Regions from separate parts of the Metabacillus sp. cB07 genome, predicted to be linked through region 1. Evidence: riboswitches for the same ligand, from Rfam matches in the RefSeq annotation. Region 1 holds a riboswitch; the other holds the start of a gene.
What was found. A riboswitch is a leader RNA that binds a small molecule or an ion and turns the genes downstream of it on or off. The one in region 1 is predicted to bind cyclic di-AMP.
Positions count from the first base shown of each region.

Region 1 (10,009 bases):
GCTAATAAATATGGAGAACTTGAAATACTTGCAATCATTATTTCCTCTTTAGCGGTTTCATTGATAAAGTGAATGATTTCATCCTCATTTTTCAATGAAAAAATATTCATACATCCTGTTAACAGCAAACTGTCAATCTCATTCACATTTACGTGATCAAAGGTAGTATCTGCTATTACTGATAAACCAGACTCGCCCCGTATCGGATGCTTGCTTTCACCAACTGTAACAATTGGTTTATTCCCTTGCATCAAAATAGATAATGCTACACTGAGTTCATATTCACTGAACTGAGGGTACAGCAAAACGGCTGTCTTATTCATACTTGTTAGTCCTCCATTAATTGATTTGAAGTTTCTTCCTTGCAGACCCTATTCATACTCCATAACGATTAACCACTGGCCATCGGGACCTATTGTGATATGAGGAATCTGATTGTATTCAAATAGATAATAAAGATCCATGTTTTTTCTGTTAATCTTATGTAAGTGCTCAGTTACATCTTTTTCGGAAAAAACAATGTAATCCATTGTTGTTGACCGCAAATAAAATTCATAGATAAATTGTTTGTTAACATCCTTAACGTACCCAACCTCACCTGTATCCCAACTGAAAAAACGAGACAATGAAATGGTCTTAATGGATTTGAAATTTGCAGAGAGTGTTTTGAACAGTTCTTTTTCATAGTCTGGAATAATGGCATAGATGTACCATCCGTTCTTATAAAAAGAAGCTACTTGACTAATAAAATCCTGTTCATCTATTTCCTCATCAAGCATAACCTCTGTTTTCTTCACAAATGGATTCACCTCACGTAAATAGACTCTTTTTCCAAATTGTTACCAAGATCGATATAGCTGCTTTAGTTTCTACTATCACTTACTTCAACAACTGAGCTTTTTATCCTCTTTCAGACACAGAAATACTCGTGAAGCTTCAATCAATCCTACAAAGAATGCTTGATACCACATCATATTCATTGACAGAACCACCAACTAATATTACTATATGTTTAAACACTTAAACATATAGTTGTTGGAAGGATGATTTTTGTAATGAAGAAAACCGTACTTGTCACAGGCGGAACCGGCTATGTTGCAGCCTGGGTCGTTAAGGAACTTCTTGATGGCGGCCATGATGTAAGAATGACTGTCCGCGATGCATCGAAGACAGTAAAATACCAGCATCTCCTGGATGTGGAGAAACAATCTCCAGGAAATCTGACAGTCTATGAAGCGGATTTACTGAAAAAAGGGAGCTTTGATGAAGCTGTAAAAGGCTCTGAGTATGTTTTTCATACTGCTTCTCCTTTTTTCATCAGCGGATTTAAAGATGCTCAAAAGGAATTGATTGAACCGGCTTTGGAAGGCACGAAAAACGTTCTGGAGTCTGTCAGACGCTCACCTGAAGTGAAACGTGTTGTCCTTACGAGCAGTGCAGTGGCCATTTTTGGAGATAATGCGGATATGGAGGGCAAGTCCTCTTTTAATGAACAGGACTGGAACACAACAAGCAGTGTTTCACATCAGCCATACAGCTACTCAAAAACACTTGCTGAAAAGGCTGCCTGGGAAATGGCGGACAAGGAGCACTTTGATTTAGTCACCATTAACCCAACCTTTGTTCTTGGTCCGTCTCTTTCAAAACGCTCAGATTCAACGAGCATCAGCACGATTCTCGATCTTCTGAAGGGCGGATTTAAAAGCGGTGTGCCAAACTTAATCAACGGAACCGTTGATGTGCGCGATGTTGCAAAAGCCCATGTGCTTGCAGCCTTCACAGAATCTGCACAGGGCAGATACTTGATTTCAAATGAGGAAGCTTCCCTGCTTGATATGGCCCGAATATTTGAAGAGAACCGCCCAAATCACTATCCTCTTCCAAAACGCGAAGTGCCGAAGCCGCTCATCTGGCTGATTGCACCGAAAGTCGGCCTGACACGGAAGTATGTCAGCAAAAACGTTGGAGTTAATGCCCACTTTGATAATAGAAAAAGCATAGATGAACTTGGCATGACATACAGAAGTCTAAAGACGACACTGATTGATCAGAACGAGCAGCTTGAGGCTGACGGATTGCTTGCATAAAAAGACCAAAAAAGATGATTTCATGATGAAATCATCTTTTTTAATCATTGTTACCCTTTAAGGACGGAAGAGGAAATAGTCTTAATCTCCAACAATTCGATTGAATTACCATCTGGGTCTGAAATTCCTACTGAGGATTGACTTTCCTGTCTATTAATTCTCTGAATTTGTTTACCACCACACTGAGAAACTTTAGAAAGTACTTCTTCCAAGTTTGATACTTGTACAGTAAATTGGATATTATTTTTTTCGGATTTTATACCCAGCATTTCATTGGGGCAAAATAATATACCAATTCCCCCAATCTTCCCTTTATAAAATCTGAACTTCCCCACCTTGAAAGGACTCAAGTCAGCGTTTAAAAGTTGATTATAAAAATCAACCATCTCATTCTCTTGATTATAGGCAATTGTGATTTGCGAGATTGCAAAAGTTATTCCATTCATAACTGGCACCTCCATTTCTTACTCAGCAATACTGCACGTTTGTTGAATAAGTTGGGCATATTTTTAATCCTTTTATATATTCGATTTAACTCTCTTTTAATCCTTTTTCTCTAAAATGGGTAAGTCTTTTAATAAGTGAATTAGCATACCATATTCCAGCGTGACAATAGGCATTGTCATATAACAAAAACGTATGCGAATTGGGGTGAAAATTGAGGTAATAAAATGGCGAATATTCACCAGAATTCATGTATACCAAAGAAAAAACCGCAACTAATTGAGTTGCGGTTTTTCATGCTAATTTCTATGCTATTTGGCTTGAAGCAGCTTTGCATTTCTTTGAACATACGAAAAGAAAATCATGCCTGAAGCTCCAATCAGCAGCGTCATTCCCCAGAAAATGTTTGTATAAACAGCTGCGCCAGAAACACCATGCTGCCATTCAATCAAGAGACCTGACAGTGCGACACCAAATGCTCCGCCGAAAAATTGAATCAGCTGCATCAGGCCCATGCCCGAACCAATTTCATCCTCCGGCAGGATGCGGGATGCTTCGTTTGCAATGCTTGAGGTCAGGCTTGAAAAACCTGTGCTCATAAACATGTAGGCAACCAAAATCGCATATGGATTTTCTCCTGAAAACAAAGCCAGAATCAGCAGTGAAATCATGAGCATCACATGGCCAAAGGAAATTAACGGTATATTTCCGAATTTGTCGATAAGCCGCCCAATGAACTGTGCGGCAACCGCTGAAAGGATGGCACCCGGAAAAATAATCAGGCCGATGGCAGCCGGATCTTTTTCAAACAGCTCTGTCAGGATGATCGGCATCATAAAGAGCGCTGAAAAATGAAGAATAAATCCTGAAAACGCTGATAAAGCAAGCTTCACATACTGTCTGTTTTTAAACAGTGAAGGCTGCACAAACGGCAGGCTGACTTTGTGTATATGCCTCCATAAGAAATACAGGATGGCCAGCGAGCCAATGAGAAGAGGCACTGACATGGTGGATAAAAAGAGCAGCAGCCCCGTAACTCCGAGTCCTGTCAGCAATCCTCCGGCAGAATCGAAGTGTACCTTATGGACTTCCTCTTTAGGAAGCAGCTTTTTAAACAGGGGAAGAAGCAGGACAACAAATGCGGTGATGACAAATAAATAATTCCATCCAAGATAGGTTGTAATGGCTCCTCCAATAACGGGTCCAAGTCCAAACCCAAGCGATGCGGCAGACGAAATCAGCGACATCGCCTTTCCTCTTCTGGAAATGGGAATATATTTACCCGCCAAAACCATGGCAAGACCAGGCACAGCCCCTGCTCCCGCTGCCTGAAGAACTCTCGCGAATAAAAGCAGATAAAAGTTATGAGAAATAAAACCGATAATGGATGCTGCACCAAGCATGGCAAGCCCGACTGCAAGCAGCCTTGAGATCGGAATGAAATCTGATAAACGGCTGTACGTGAGAGTAGAGATGGCAAAAGCGATTGAGTATCCTGACACAATCCAGGATGCAGTGCCGGATGAAAGGCTCAAATCGCGAAGCACGCTCGGCAAAGCGACATTAAACATCGTCGTGTTCATCACAACGAGCCATACGGTTAAACTCCACAGCCATACAATTCTGTTTTCGTATTTTAAGCCAGGAACTGCTGGCGGTCTTTCTTCTATTATCGTTGACATTCTATCCCGCCCTCAGCTTTTATTTCGTATACCTAAAGAAATATATACTCTTACAGCCTGTATAGTCAACCGATTTGCTTCGACCTGCCCTTTAAAAAGACGAAAACCCCTTCTTAACAAGAAGAGGTCTCTTTTAAGCTTATTATTCGTTTTCTTTAACAGCAGATACTTGCCATTCAACACCATATTTGTCTTTAACCTGACCGTATGCAGGACTCCAGAATGTTTCCTGAAGAGGCATTGTGACATTTCCGCCTGCAGAGAGTTTTTCAAATACATTTTTCGCTGCGTCTGCTGAATCAATATGAATCGCAATAGAAAGCTGCGAACCGAGAGTATAAGGCATTCCGGGAAATGTATCTGACAGCATCATGAGGGTATCGCCTGTTTTAAACTGTGCATTCATCACACGGTCCTTTGCATCAGCGGGAATAGGATGATTCGGATCCTCCGGCATTTCCCCGAATGTTTGAATCGAAACAAGTTCAGCATTTAATGCATCTACATAAAACTTCACTGCCTCTTGACCATTTCCATTTGTTACAATGTAAGGATTTACTGATGTGATCATGTTACACCTCATCGTCATAAATTTAATAAGAACATTTGTTCTGTATTATCATACCATGTTCAGCTGCCTTTTGCTACACCCTTATAAAAAATACAATAAATAAAGCCCGTCCCTCTATTTCTCTAGAGGCGGGCTAATTTCCTTCAGAGTCAGCATCTTTTTTAAGTTACCTCACTCCGTACTTCTTCATACGCTTCTCATCTTTTGCATCCTTCACCACAAGCACGGCGTGAATGGCTCCCGGAAGATAAAAAATGAGCGTCAAAATCAGGTTAAGCAGCGCCTGAAACGGTCTGCCGACAAACAGCACGGCAACAGGCGGCAGTATAATCGCCAGTAAATAAAGCATCACATCACCCCGTTCTTTTCTTATCCGTTACATTTTACCCCGATTCTGCGGTTTAGAAACGGCAAAAAACACGGAGCACAAGGCTCCGTGTTCTGCTTTTACTTAGACATCCATTCTGTATGGAAAATGCCTTCTTTATCTGTACGCTGATAAGTGTGCGCTCCGAAATAGTCGCGCTGCGCCTGAATCAGGTTTGCAGGCAATGTAGCCGTGCGGTAGCTGTCGTAATAAGATAGGGCAGCTGAGAAGCTTGGTACCGGAACCCCTTGCTCTATGGCAACTGTCAGCACTTTGCGAAGAGCTCCCTGGTAGCTTTCTGCAATCTCTTTGAAGTATGGATCAAGCAGAAGATTTGCAAGCTCGCCGTCACGGTCATACGCATCTTTGATTTTTTGAAGGAAGGCTGCACGGATGATGCATCCGCCTCTGAAAATCATCGCGATGTCGCCGTACTGAAGATCCCAGTTGTATTCCTCAGAAGCTGCTCTCATTTGGGCAAAACCTTGTGCATAAGAACAAATTTTGCTCATGTAAAGCGCTTTTCGTACAACTTCGATCAGTTCTTTTTTATCGCCTTCATATGGTGTCACAGAAGGGCCTGAGAGAATGCCGCTCGCTTTTACACGCTCATCTTTCATGGCAGAGATGAAGCGGGCAAACACGGATTCCGTAATAATCGGAAGCGGAACACCTAAATCAAGGGCACTTTTGCTTGTCCATTTTCCAGTTCCTTTTTGTCCTGCTGTATCCAGAATCATATCAACAAGCGGCTTGCCTGTTTCATCATCTGTTTTTGTGAAAATGTCAGCCGTGATTTCAATCAGATAGCTGTCAAGCTCACCTTTATTCCACTCGGCAAATACTTCGTGGAGTTCCTGTGCAGATAGACCAAGAACATTTTTCAGAATGAAATACGCTTCTGAAATCAGCTGCATATCGCCGTACTCTATGCCGTTGTGAACCATTTTCACATAGTGGCCCGCACCGTCCGGACCGATGTAAGTTGTACATGGATCTCCGTCCACTTTTGCAGAAATCGCTTCGAAAATCGGCTTCACAAGTTCAAATGCTTCCTTTTGTCCTCCAGGCATGATGGAAGGTCCTTTTAGGGCTCCTTCTTCTCCGCCTGAAACGCCTGTGCCGATAAAGTGAATGCCGCTTTCGGCAAGCTCTTTGTTTCTGCGCTGTGTATCTGTGTAAAGCGTATTTCCTCCGTCGATCAGAATATCGCCTTTATCAAGATGAGGAAGAAGCTGTTCGATCGTTGCATCTGTTGCAAAACCGGCTTTTACCATAAGAAGAATTTTGCGCGGTGTTTCAAGAGACTGAACAAACTCTTCAATGCTGTATGTACCTGTCAGGTTCTTGCCGCTGTGTTCTTTCAGCATTTCTTCTGTTTTATCTGAAGAGCGGTTATAAACGGCCACCGAATAGCCGCGGCTTTCTATATTAAGAGCGAGGTTTTTGCCCATGACGGCCAAACCGATAACGCCAATTTGCTGTTTAGACATGTTTTTACTCCCTTTCTGTCCCAAATATCGTTGTGCGCATGAATATGCATTCCTTCTGTAAAATAACACAGTGTCCTTGCTTTTATCAAGGAAAGCGCCTTGTCTCATTCCCTTAAAAAATCTTTATTGAAACTTGTCCCGCTTGTTTTATCATCCTCCAGGCGGACCGCTTTCATCCCGCGTTTAATGATACTTTCGCCAAATTTTTTCTGGATGTCTTCAATCGTTTTAAAAAGCGGCTCTTTTTTTGCATCCTCCTGAAAAGAAAACAGATCCAGCTGTTTATAGGCATCTCCTTTTGGGACAAGGTCCTGGCACGTCACCCCGAGCAACCGTACCGGCTCTCCTGTCCAGTGCCTGTCAAAAATCTCTTTGGCGTGAGTGTACAGCTCTTCTTTTTCACCAAGCGGGTTATTGACTGTCCGGCTGCGGGTAAATGTGCTCCGGTCTGAGTAGCGGATCGTAATAAAGATTTTTGTTCCGAGCACCTCTTTCCGCTTCATCCGCATGCTGACTGACTGAGAGAGGCGGTTCAAAGTATCATAAAGGACGCGCACATCGCTTGAATCTTTGGAGAGAGTGGTAGAATTCCCTATGCTCTTAAAATCATTGATGCTGTCCGGATTGACTTCTCTGCTGTCTATGCCTTTTGCCCGTTTTTTCAGCCGTTCACCGTTTATGCCCAGGAGCTGTTTCAATGAAATCGGATCGGCTTCAGCCAGATCTTTGATTGTTTTGACGCCGATGGTGAGAAGTTTTTCTGCCGTTTTTTCCCCCACTCCGTGCATCTCGCCTGCTGGAAGCGGCCACAGTGTCTCATGAAGCTCCCTTTTTCTTAGGACGGTGATGCCAAGGGGCTTTTTCATATTGGAAGCCATTTTGGCAAGGAATTTATTTGGGGCAATTCCTATACTTGAAGGCAGAAGGAGCTCTTCAAGCAAGCGCTGCTGAATCGTTTTTGCCACTTGAAGGGGATTGCCTTCCTTCAGATATTCCGTCAAGTCCATATATCCCTCATCAATAGAGACAGGCTCAACAAGATCCGTAAATTCTCTTAACAGGTCAAACATCGCTCTTGATGCCTTCCGGTACCGGTCAAAATTCGGTTTCCTGACAATCAGTTCAGGACAATGGCGCTTCGCCTGCCACAACGGCATCGTTGTTTTCACGCCTCTGGCCCTGGCCTCATAGCTGCACGTCACAACAATACCCTTCCGCTCTTCCACATTGCCGGCGATGGCGAGCGGCTTTCCCCTCAGGTCAGGCTCAAACGCCATCTCAACAGATGCGTAAAAACTGTTCATATCCACATGGAGAATGACCCTTGGACCGCTCTGCTGCTTCATGCCGTTCAACTTCTTTCCAAACTGTTATAGTGCCTCAATTTTATCACAGTCAGCAGATGAACCGCTAATGATGGGGACGGAATTAGAAAAGCGCAAAAATTTGATCCTTTCTTACTTTTTATAAAACAATTGACAGACTCCCCTTATCACAAGTAAATTATATCTTGTGTGTTTTTATTGTCCGTCAAATTTCATAACAAGCTTAATCTTTTCAGAGCGGGGGAATCATGCATTTGGTAAGGCTCTTACCTTGGGGTGAATCCGTAAATGGAAGGGAACTCTCAATCCCGAATCCGACAGTTAACCTCGTATGCTTTATTGGGAGAAAGACTTTAATTGTGTATTAAAGACCTTTCTTACTTTAGATTGGTCTTTTTTTGTTTTTTCAGAATTCTTACATCTCAGAGGAGGTTCTTCTATGAAAAAAATTCGTTTGGGACTGGCTTCCCAAATTTTTATTGGTTTGACTTTAGGTATTTTAGTAGGTGTTGTCTGGTTTAATGACCCCCGAGTTGCCGCAGTTTTGCAGCCGCTTGGAGATTTGTTTTTGCGTTTGATCAAAATGATTGTCATTCCGATTGTTATCTCTAGCCTGATCGTTGGAGTTGCAGGTGCTGGGAATGGAAAACACGTTGGAAGACTCGGCGGAAAAACCATTCTTTATTTTGAAATCATTACAACTGTTGCGATTGTCCTCGGCGTATTGCTTGCAAACGTCTTTCAGCCGGGGCAAGGAGTTGACCTTGAATCTGCCCAAAAAACAGATATCCAGCAGTATGTCGATACATCTGAAGAGCAAAGTGAAAAATCGGTTGCCGAAACGTTTCTTCATATTGTTCCGACGAACTTCTTTAAATCTGTCGTAGAAGGCGATATGCTTGCCATCATCTTTTTCTCCGTCCTCTTCGGACTCGGCGTAGCAGCCATCGGAGAACGTGGAAAGCCGGTCCTTCAGTTCTTTGACGGTGTTTCTCACGCGATGTTCCACGTCGTCAACCTTGTAATGAAAGTGGCTCCTCTCGGCGTATTCGCCCTGATCGGAGTAACCGTTTCAAAATTTGGAATTGATTCATTGCTTTCTCTTGGAAAATTGGTTGTATTAGTATACGCTGCCCTGATTTTCTTCCTGATTGTAGTATTGGGAGCAGTTGCCAAATGGGCAGGCGTCAATATCTTTTCTCTGCTTCGCTACATTAAGGACGAGCTGCTGCTTGCGTTCAGTACATCAAGCTCAGAAACGGTCCTGCCCCGAATCATGGAAAAGCTTGAAAAGATGGGATGCCCTAAGGGAATTGTGTCCTTTGTCGTTCCTATCGGATACACGTTTAACCTTGACGGATCCGTACTCTATCAAGCGATTGCTGCCTTGTTCCTTGCACAGGTTTACGGCATCGAACTGACAATCGTTCAGCAATTGACACTGATTTTAGTCTTGATGGTTACGTCTAAAGGGATGGCTGCCGTTCCTGGAACATCCTTCGTTGTTCTGCTTGCCACTCTCGGAACAATCGGTATTCCGGCGGAAGGACTTGCCTTCATTGCAGGAGTGGACCGCATCATGGATATGGCCCGCACGGTCGTTAACCTTGTCGGCAATACCCTCGCTGCCATCGTGATGTCAAAATCCGAAGGCCAGTACAACCGGATTAAAGCGAATGAAGTCATGAAAGCAAGTGCATAAACAGGAAGAGCCCCCGGAAAATGGTCCGGGGGTTTTTTAGTTCTTCTTATACTTCTTGAATACGTATGTAAGCACTCCTCCAACAATCCCGATCATGGCAGCAACCGGTGCAGAAAACACAAATCCGAATGCTATTGCAAATCCGACTCCGGCACCTACGGACGGGTCCTCGTTAGGATAAAGTTCTGCAAAGAGTGCCAGCCCCAGTACAATAAGGATAAATGATCCAAACCCTGAAATTAAAAACCCCAGAAAAAAATGTTTCATGTTATGCTCCTCATGATTTTATTCATGTTCCCTACAGATTGAGTTTTTCCTTACCCTCGCATATCGTTCCT
Region 1 is NZ_CP069296.1:2,700,886-2,710,894, forward strand. Features, by position in the region: gene JOJ89_RS13865 (DJ-1/PfpI family protein) at 1-323, opposite strand, end outside; gene JOJ89_RS13870 (hypothetical protein) at 372-797, opposite strand; gene JOJ89_RS13875 (SDR family oxidoreductase) at 1,056-2,087, shown strand; gene JOJ89_RS13880 (VOC family protein) at 2,138-2,533, opposite strand; gene JOJ89_RS13885 (MFS transporter) at 2,843-4,213, opposite strand; gene JOJ89_RS13890 (VOC family protein) at 4,356-4,784, opposite strand; gene JOJ89_RS13895 (YqaE/Pmp3 family membrane protein) at 4,951-5,133, opposite strand; gene gndA (NADP-dependent phosphogluconate dehydrogenase) at 5,232-6,644, opposite strand; gene JOJ89_RS13905 (DNA polymerase IV) at 6,749-7,990, opposite strand; cyclic di-AMP (ydaO/yuaA leader) riboswitch at 8,180-8,320, shown strand; gene JOJ89_RS13910 (glutamate/proton symporter GltT) at 8,409-9,671, shown strand; gene JOJ89_RS13915 (hypothetical protein) at 9,708-9,938, opposite strand.

Region 2 (10,009 bases), 840 kb from region 1:
TTGGAATTTTTCAGCGAGTTTGCCTGAGCCATTCCCCGTCCTTCTGCCAAAGCTTCAGCAAAGTTAGCAAATAACACGGTGAACAAAAGAATCAGTGAGACCGTTAAATTAAACGTCACGTTTACTTCTGCAGATCCAAAAGCAGAAGGTGCAAAAGTGAGCAGCAATGTCAGGAAGAAACCAATTTCTACAATAAACATGATTGGATTTTTCACCATGATTCGCGGATCAAGCTTAATAAAAGATGCCTTTATTGCGTTTCCAATCAGCCCTTTATCCACTTTCGTTCTGCATTCCGGCTTCTGATCTTCCGGCTCTGTCTGTCTTGCATCTTCCATCTGATCATACCTTTCAGCAGCCTTCACTGCGGTTGCTAATGATGTCTTACTCATTTCGGATCCTCCAATTAGGTTTATAAAGTTAAAAACTCTGCGACCGGTCCTAAAACCAGTACCGGGAAGAATGTCAATGCCCCTACAATAAATACCGCTCCGACAAATATGGTGCCAAACAAACTAGTATCTGTACGGAATGTTCCGATTGTTTCCGGCACAAGCTTTTTAGAAGCTAATGATGCTCCAACAGCAAGCATGGCAATGATGCCAAAGTATCTGCCGATAAACATGACTATTCCTGTTGAGATGTTCCAGAACGGAGTGGCATCTCCAAGACCTTCAAAGCCTGAGCCGTTATTGGCTGCAGAAGATGTGTATTCATAAAGAACTTGGGAAAGCCCATGGAATCCCGGATTTGAAATACCGTCAGATCCTAGCGGCGTATAAAGCGCAAGGGCTGTTGATCCCAGAATCAGAAACGGATGAATCAGCAAGGTAACAGCGATCAGTTTCATTTCTTTTCCTTCTATTTTCTTGCCAAGGAATTCTGGCGTGCGCCCTACCATCAGGCCAGATAAGAAAACGGCGATGACAGCGTACATGATGATATTCATAAAGCCAGCTCCAATCCCGCCGAAAACCGTATTCAAAAGCATATTCGACAAGGCCAGCATCCCTGTGATGGGAGAAAGCGTATCATGCATGGTATTAACCGCTCCTGTTTCAGAAGCTGTTGTCACGATTGCATAAAGAGCAGATTGTGCCGCACCAAAGCGGACCTCTTTGCCTTCCATGCTTCCTGATGCCTGCTCAAGGCCTGCTTCAGCCAATCTTGGGTTACCCTGATATTCAGATAAAAGAGCTGTTCCAAGAAAGACCACGAAAATCATGGCCATTGCAGCAAATAGGATTCTGCCCTGCTTTGCGTTTCCGACCATTTTTCCATACGTGAAAGGAAGGGCTGTCGGAATCAGCAGCATCAAAAGAATTTGCAGCAGGTTGCTAATCCCGTTAGGATTTTCAAAAGGATGGGCTGAGTTGACACCGAAGAATCCTCCTCCGTTGTTGCCCACTTCCTTAATGGATAAAAGAGAAGCAACAGGGCCCATTGCGATCGTCTGATCCGCGCCTTCTACGGTTTTTGCCGTCACACTTGAATCCAGCGTCTGAGGAACACCAAGAAAAACAAATACCAGACCCGTTACAAAGGCTATCGGCAAAAGAACACGAGTAATGGAACGAATTAAATCTACAAAGAAATTTCCAAGAGGGTTGCCTGAAAGTCCTCTTATTAATGCAATGGCTGCAGCAAATGCTGTAGCAGGAGCGACAAACATCATAAACGTAATGCCGATCATCTGAGAAAGATAAGATAATCCGCTCTCTCCGCTGTAATGCTGAAGATTTGTATTGGTCATAAAGCTGATGGCCGTATTAAATGCAAGTGTCGGATCCATTCCGGCAATGCCGCTCGGATTCAGCGGAAGCGAACCCTGAAAACGAAACACTAGGTAAACGATAAAAATCATGAAAATATTTGAAATCAGTAGAGCAGAAGCATATTGCCTGAAACTTTGATTCGTTTGTTTGATTCCGCTTAGTTTATAAACCGCATGTTCAAAAGGGCCAAAAAAAGCATCAAGTTTCGTTGTTTCATAAGAAAACGCACGCGCAATGTAGTTGCCTGCAGGCTTTGCCAGCAGGACGACAAGCGCCAATGTCAGGATAATGGAAAGTATGGATAGTACACTCAATGTCTCTTCCTCCGCAAGTTAAAATTTTTCAGGGTTTACCAATGCATAAAGCAAATAGAGCGTGATGGCGGCGATTCCGCCGAGCAAAACAATCGTCACTTTTCTTCCCTTCCTTCAGTCACAATCTTTTCAGACCATTTTACAAGTCCTGACATAAGCAGCGTTAAAGCTGCAAATGAGAGAATCATGATACTGTCAAGCATTTAAATCCCCCGTTCTTATTGAATCAGAAATTTTACGTTATCCAATCTTGAATACATGACATGCTGAGCGCCGAGCAATTCATAAAGCTTAGCCGGATAATTCGCTCTTTTTGTAATCACCGTAATCGGCGCCCTGACACTCGCTTTGAGTATTTCCATCAGCCGGCAGGTCTCAGCTATTTTGTCTTCGAGCAAAAGCACTCGTGAAATGGGCTCGTTTATAATCAGGTACTGTGCATGTTGCTTAATAAAATAAATGGTTTTAAACCCTTTGGTTCTCAAATGACTTTCTACACTGTAATCTCCGGTAATAAATGACAGAGATGAATTCTCCGGGAGAATCTCATCCAGGCAGCCAAGCCTCGTATAGCTCGGAATGCAAATCAGCATCGTTTCCATGACGTTCCCTTCCTTTTCAAATCAATAAAAACCGCGGAAGAGGGTCTCTTCCGCGGTTTTTAGGCATCACTTAAAAAAGCATGCAGCACCTGCGATTTTGATTTCCCTCACTGCGCTTTCGGGGTTAGCTGTCGGATTCGGGCTATGAGAGCTGCCCTGCCACCTTTTCAGATGGATTCACCCCAAGCGGCTGTATGCCGCAGAAGATTGGTTCCCCCGATTTCATTGTGAAATTAAGCGTCCAGGTATTCAGTTCTGATTTGACATCTCTTTTAGAGATCCACCTCCTTAAATCATTCTCGTATTTTAACCTTGCTTCATTTCGCCAAGCCAGTACGAGCACGTTCCAGGCTTGCTGAAAATCACGTATCGTGCTCCCAGTTTTTTATATAGGTCATAGTGTCTGCTGTCATCTGTCATCACGATAATCCGCATCGTGCCCAGATCTGAGAAAAAGGTTGTTAATTCAAATCCTTCATTGATCGAATCCGATATAACATAAACAGAACGATAATTTGAAAACTTCTTTTCCAATTCGATCAGGTTATCCATTCGTGTGTTTCCATCTTTAGAGTTCGACAGTTCACACGCATACTGCTCATAGTTCATGACGTCTGCAAATCTTCTATTCACGCTTATACTCTCTACGACAGAACCGAATAAATCTCCCTTGCCTATAACCAGTGTGTGATTCATCGTCATCCCCCGCACATTCATATATAACGGTATTTTTTCCTCCTGCCGGCTCCACCCCTATTGGATGAAGCAGCCCAAGTGTAAAAAAAAAGAGACCAATGCTTACCCTTCCCCCAAATAGATCCATATCCAATCAAATCAGCAGAATGTCCATAAGACAGCTGATTGATCTACATATGGCTGTTTTGGAGAAAAAGTACTCATTGGTCTACTTAACGCCTAGCAAGCCGAAGCCCTCTTTGCGTTCCGTCTTCCGTTTTTTCCTTTTTCGAATGAATTGCATGCATCAAAAAGACCTTTTACAGTCCCCAGGCCTCTTCTCTGCCTTAAAAAAGGGCAGTAAAAAAAAGACTCCTGTTAAGGCGGTCTTTTGACCTCCTTCGCTTTAGCCGACGAAGTTAGCTGACGGGTAGGATGGCGAAAGATCTCATCCTTCCTGCAAATGCAGAATTAACCCCAAAAAATTGGTTCCTCCGCTCCCGAATCTCGGGACTAGGCCGTTATGCAATTCGTGATTACGTGATTATCTTACTCCCGCGGTGAGATCGTGTAAACAATTAAATACACCGAAAATCAGGTGAATTATACTGCTTTCGCCTTTCATTCTCTCTATTACTCTTATTTGCTCATGTTATTACAAAATTTAAGTCTTTTTTTTAACGATTGCTGCAGCATATTACCAGCATACTATTCCCTATCATTTACAGTTTGCTATTGACAGGGTCTGGGTGTGTAAGTAAGATAAACTCGTCAATGTATGCAAAGCGCACTCACCAGCAAGATAAGATTTTGTCATTGTATGACGGTGGATCTGCGCAACTGCAGCAGCAATGTTAATCAAAAGCATGTTTGCCGGGGGTATATTCATATGGCTGTGTCGCCAAAAAAAAAATTAGAAATGGAACTTAGTGAAGCCTTTATTAAGCTTCAAAGAGACTTAATTGGACGCGGTCCTCAGGAGACCAGAACATACATTGTCCATGATATGGTGATCGCGAGGTTCAAAGGTGTTCTCACAGTTGAAGAAAAACACCTTGTTGAAAACGAGAATGGCAGAAAGCTTGTGAAACAAATGAGACAAGTCCTGCGTGAAATGTACAGTAAAGAGTTTGAGGAAATCGTAGAAAGATGCACCGGCTGCAAAGTGCTGTCCAGCCACAGCGACATCAGCACCAAAATGGGGGAACGGATTGAGGTTTTTGTGGTAGATAAGGATTTAGAGCGTTCTCTCGAATCAAAAGGCTAAAAACTGTATTTCAAAAGGAGTATGCATAGCTCGCATACTCTTTTTTTCTTTGTATTTAACTGGTTTCTACCCCATTTCAACCCCCTTCTCAGGAATAATAAATAATAATCTAAAGATATACAATAAATTAAAAAAGAGAGAATGAGAGAGAAAACGAAAGAAAAACAGAGTCTGGATAGATTTATTTCTAAATTATTCCTCTTTTTCAGAGCTTTACAAGTAAAATTACCCGGGCGTATGATAGGCTCAATTTATTTCCTAATTCGCAGAATCCGCTAAAGGAACGGGGGACCCAATCTTCCGGGGTGAAGCCGCAGCATCAAGCGGCCGGGCGACTCTTACCGTCCGAATCCGTCAGCTAACTCCGTATGCGTTGTTTGAGAGAGGAAGGTGTGAACATTCAGAGCCGGCTAAAACCCGCTTGCTGAAACAAAAATATAATCCTTCGATTTTTCAAAAACCGTTCGTACTATCAGACAAAAATTAAAAAATCGGGGTGTTTTTTATGTTGACCATTTTAGATACGTTAAGTGAAATCAAGGCAGAAATAGCAGAAAAGCATGTAGAATTGCTGCACCTTCAGTTTGTTGATCTTGAAGGGAATTTAAAGCATGTCACCATTACAGCTGATCAGATTGATGAGGCGGTGGAAGGTAAAATGATGTTTGACGGGTCGTCAATCACGGGCTTCTGTCCAATTAATCAGTCCGACCTATATTTAAAGCCTGATTTGAACACATTTGCCATCATTCCCTGGTCAGTTGAGGAAAAGTATGCGGAAGCAAGGTTTCTATGCAGCATTCACAATCCGGATATGACTCCTTATGAAGGTGATCCGAGATTTGTGCTGCAGCAGGCAATGAAAAGAGCAAAATCACTCAGTTATTCCATCAGCATCGGGCCTGAATTGGAATTCTTCCTTTTCAAAACCGACGAGAATGGAAATCCGACAACAAATCCGCATGATCTGGGAGGCTATTTCGAACCCGCTCATGATTTAGGTGAAAAAGTGAGGCTTGAGATCTACCGGACGTTAAAAGCAATGGGCTTCAAAATTGAAGCCTCACACCATGAAGTAGCAAACGGCCAGCATGAAATCAACTTCCGTTTTAACGATGCCCTGACTTCTGCCGATAATGCAACGACTTATAAATGGGTTGTTAAAAATGTCGCAAAGCAATTTAATCTGCATGCTTCTTTTATGCCTAAACCGGTTCAAGGAATAAACGGATCAGGCATGCACGTGAACATCTCGCTGCTTAAGGATAGGGAAAATACGTTTTACGACGAAAACGATGATATGCAGCTTTCAAATGAAGCCTACTACTTTATCAATGGCATACTGACCTATATTGAAGAAGTGACCGCCATCACTAACCCGATTGTTAATTCGTACAAGCGGCTTGTTCCTGGCTTTGAAGCTCCTTGCTATATTGCCTGGTCAACCTCAAACCGTTCAACCTTAATTCGCATACCGGCAAAAAGAGGGGCTGCAACACGCATTGAAGTGAGGCATCCTGATCCAAGCGCTAATCCATACCTTGCTTATGCCGCGATTGCTGAAGCCGGAATGGCAGGCATTGCCTTATCAGAATTCCCGAAGGCTGCTGTGCATGATGACATATTCAGCATGACAGAATCAGAGCGGCTTGAAAAAGGCATCAAGCATCTTCCAGATAACCTTGAGACAGCACTGGATTTGCTGGAAAACGGCCCACTTGCGAAAATGGTTCTAGGGCCTCACGTTTTCCGTCAATTTCTTCTTCATAAAAGGGCTGAATGGCACGAATACAGAAATACCGTACATTTATGGGAAATTGAACGTTATCAGATGAAATTTTAATAGAAAATCAAAAACCCCGGTTCATTGTTGAATCGGGATTTTTTGTGTCTCATTCCGTGAAGGAATTCATAATTTCCGGCCAGTTGGTTAACGTAAGAAAATAAGCTGATTCGCAAGGTGAGCGGACTTGTTATTATATCAATATACTTTTGTGAGAGTGTTATTCTCAACTGTTGGAGGATACTGTATGAATTCCCTTTTCCGAAAAAAATCAATTACCGACCTGCTTGCCCAAAGTCAGCAAAAGTCACTTGAACGCACGATGGGTGCAATGGATTTGACCCTGCTCGGCATCGGAGCCATCGTGGGTACGGGCATTTTTGTTCTGACAGGAGTGGTTGCTGCAGAAGCTGCGGGCCCTGCACTCATTCTGTCTTTTATCCTGTCCGGTATTGCATGTGCGCTTGCTGCCTTTTGTTATGCCGAGTTCGCTTCCTCCGTGCCGATTTCAGGGAGCGTGTATACCTATACATATGCAACACTTGGAGAGTTTTTTGCTTTTTTAATCGGGTGGGACCTGATGCTTGAATATCTGCTTGCCACTTCTGCTGTTGCAACCGGCTGGTCTGCTTACTTTCAATCACTGCTCGCAGGTTTCGGACTGGACCTGCCCAAGGCCATCACCTCCGCTCCCGGAGCTGGAAAGGGCGGATTGATCGATTTGCCTGCTGTGTGCATCATCTTCTTAATCACCGCACTTCTGTCAAAAGGAATCAAAGAAAGCACCCGCGTCAACAACATCATGGTGTTCGTCAAACTTGCCGTGATCATCGCTTTTATCGTAGCTGGTGTGTGGTATGTTAAGCCTGCAAACTGGACGCCGTTTGTACCTTTTGGTTTTGACGGGATTGTTACAGGTGCTGCGACTGTGTTTTTTGCCTATATCGGGTTTGATGCTGTTGCCACTGCAGCTGAAGAAGTGAAGAGACCACAGCGGGATGTCCCAATCGGCATTATTGCTTCTTTGACTGTTTGTACAGCTCTGTATATCATCGTTTCGCTTATTTTGACAGGAATGGTTCCTTATACAAAACTGAATGTAGCCGATCCGGTTTCTTTCGCCCTTCACTTTGTCGGTCAGAACACACTGGCAGGCTTCGTTTCTGTCGGAGCAATTGCAGGTATTACGACTGTGCTTCTCGTGATGATGTATGCGCAGGTCCGGATTTCATTTGCGATGAGCCGTGACGGACTGCTTCCAAGCGTTTTATCAAGTGTGCATCCATCATTTAAAACACCGTTTAAAAATACGTGGCTGACAGGTCTCGTTGCTGCAGCCATTGCGGGCTTCGTCGATTTGACTACACTGGCCCATTTAGTGAATCTGGGTACCCTTGCAGCCTTTACCCTGATATCAATCGCTGTGATTGTTCTGAGAAAAACACACCCAACCCTTGAGAGGGCATTCAAAGTGCCGTTCGTCCCTGTATTTCCGGCAATCAGCGCCTTGTTCTGCATCTATCTCATGACGAGCCTTCCCGCCATCACATGGACTTCCTTTATCATTTGGATTGTAATCGGGGCCGTCATCTATTTTGTATACGCAAGGAAAAACAGCAAACTAGTTTAGATCGCAAAAAAAACCTTTCTCCGCTGCAGGAGAAAGGTTTTTACTCTTTATGATCGTCTGACCTGTCTGAAAAAGTACCCGACTAGCAGCAGTGCGACAGCAAATGAAATCATGACAATAAACTTCAGATGATCATGCAGAACGCTTTTCCCAAAAACGGGTTCTACATCTGCTACTGCGCTTTTCACAAGCTTATTTTTTTCAGCTTTCACAGGATCAAGCGGATGTTTGGCGAGTTCCCGGCCATCTTCACCGTCAATCGTCAAATTTCCGTTGGTATCCACATCAGCAGAAATGGTCTCATGTGTTTTTCTGGCATAATAAAGCGGCTCATCCAATGTGAACTCCTGTCCTTCTTGATCCTTATAATATGTTCCAGAAGCGACAAATTCGGATGTGAAATTTGCAAAGCCGTAATCAAGCAGCTTGACCGTATCTTTGTAAGACATACGGTCTGTCTTTGCATTCAGCGTGACAGCGATCAGCCTGATATTTTCTCTTTCAGCGAGAGTCGACAGCGTAAAACCGGACTGGCTGACATATCCGTTCTTTCCCCCCACCATTCCTTCATATGGGGTCGCCTGCAGAAGTTTGTGATGATTGTGGAGAGTTGTGTCCCAGGTTTCCCCGTCCCATTTCAGCTCGGCTGTTGAAAAGATCTCGCGGAAGATTTCGTTTTGTGATGCATACTGAGTCAAAGCAGCCAAATCTTCCGCTGTAGTGACATGATTCGGGTCAAAAAGACCGTGCGGGTTCGTAAAATGAGTATCCTCAAGCCCTACTTTCTTCTCCAAAAACTCATTCATTTCCTTTGAAAATGTTTCTACATTTCCGCTGATATGTTCAGCAATGGCAATTCCTGCATCATTCCCGGAATTGATCATGAGTCCCTGAATCAGCTTTTTCAGTGGCACCTGTTCGCCTGCCTCAAGATACACTCTTGTCCCGTCGGCATTTCTGGCATTTTCGCTGACAGTTACGATATCATCCAAATTCCCATTTTCAATCGCATAGATGGCTGTGGCCATTTTTGTCACACTAGCAGGGTACATCTCGGCATCGCTTTTTTTCGAATAGAGAATCTGGCCGGAATCAGCATCGATCAGGACGGCTGATTCACTTTCGATTGCCGGTTCATTTGCCGACAGTTCCTCTGCTGATGGTTCTGAAGAAAAAATCATACCTAAAAAGAAGCTCGCTGCAAGAATCAAAGGGGTTTTTTTCATCTATATAAATCTCCTGATTGTAGTAGTCTATATTCATTCCGTATACAAGCATAACAGGTAATAAAACGGCATGACAATGTAAAGTTATAGAAACGGATGCATAAACGTTCATTTTACCTGAATTTATAGAAAAATCTGTATTTTTATTGATTTGACTTCCAATTCTGCCTGTCATATACTTTACCTGACGAACGTCAGGAAGGCGGTTTTCAATGTGACCTCAGAACAGCTTAAACAGGCGGCCATCCGCCTATTTGCCGATTATGGCTATGAAGGTACTTCACTGGCTGACATTGCTGCTGAAGTTGGAATAAAGAAACAGTCGATTTACACCCATTTTAAAAATAAGGATGAACTCTTTCTTAAAGCGATGGCTGATGTTCTTGAAAAGGAAATTGAATATGCAAAAGCTTCATTTTCTTCTTCAGAACAGCCTCATCTAAAAGAAATTCTCTTCTCCTATTTGACGGATTATGTGCACCGTTTCGAAGTGGAGGCGGAAACAAAATTCATGCTGAGAATTAGCTTTTTGCCCCCCTCACATTTATATCGGGAGGTCATGGAAAAAGTTTATGTGTACCTCGATACGTTTGAAGAACTGCTCATCAGCGTTTTTGAAAATCAGCCTGCTCTTGCTGTAAAACCGTCTGAAGCGGCCACGGCGTATATGGGTGTCGCAGATGCTGTTTTCGCCGAAATGCTTTATGGCGGACCTTCGCGCGTGCAAAAACGGCTGG
Region 2 is NZ_CP069296.1:3,544,664-3,554,672, forward strand. Features, by position in the region: gene kdpB (potassium-transporting ATPase subunit KdpB) at 1-338, opposite strand, end outside; gene kdpA (potassium-transporting ATPase subunit KdpA) at 413-2,089, opposite strand; gene JOJ89_RS21405 (potassium-transporting ATPase subunit F) at 2,108-2,188, opposite strand; gene JOJ89_RS18195 (hypothetical protein) at 2,308-2,691, opposite strand; cyclic di-AMP (ydaO/yuaA leader) riboswitch at 2,791-2,941, opposite strand; gene JOJ89_RS18200 (hypothetical protein) at 2,998-3,387, opposite strand; cyclic di-AMP (ydaO/yuaA leader) riboswitch at 3,760-3,896, opposite strand; gene JOJ89_RS18205 (Na-translocating system protein MpsC family protein) at 4,256-4,633, shown strand; cyclic di-AMP (ydaO/yuaA leader) riboswitch at 4,888-5,022, shown strand; gene glnA (type I glutamate--ammonia ligase) at 5,139-6,476, shown strand; gene bcaP (branched-chain amino acid transporter BcaP) at 6,664-8,046, shown strand; gene JOJ89_RS18220 (D-alanyl-D-alanine carboxypeptidase family protein) at 8,094-9,272, opposite strand; gene JOJ89_RS18225 (TetR/AcrR family transcriptional regulator) at 9,487-10,009, shown strand, end outside.
Region 2: it holds a riboswitch for cyclic di-AMP, as region 1 does, so the genes downstream of both, JOJ89_RS18195 (hypothetical protein) here and JOJ89_RS13910 (glutamate/proton symporter GltT) in region 1, are expected to answer to the same signal.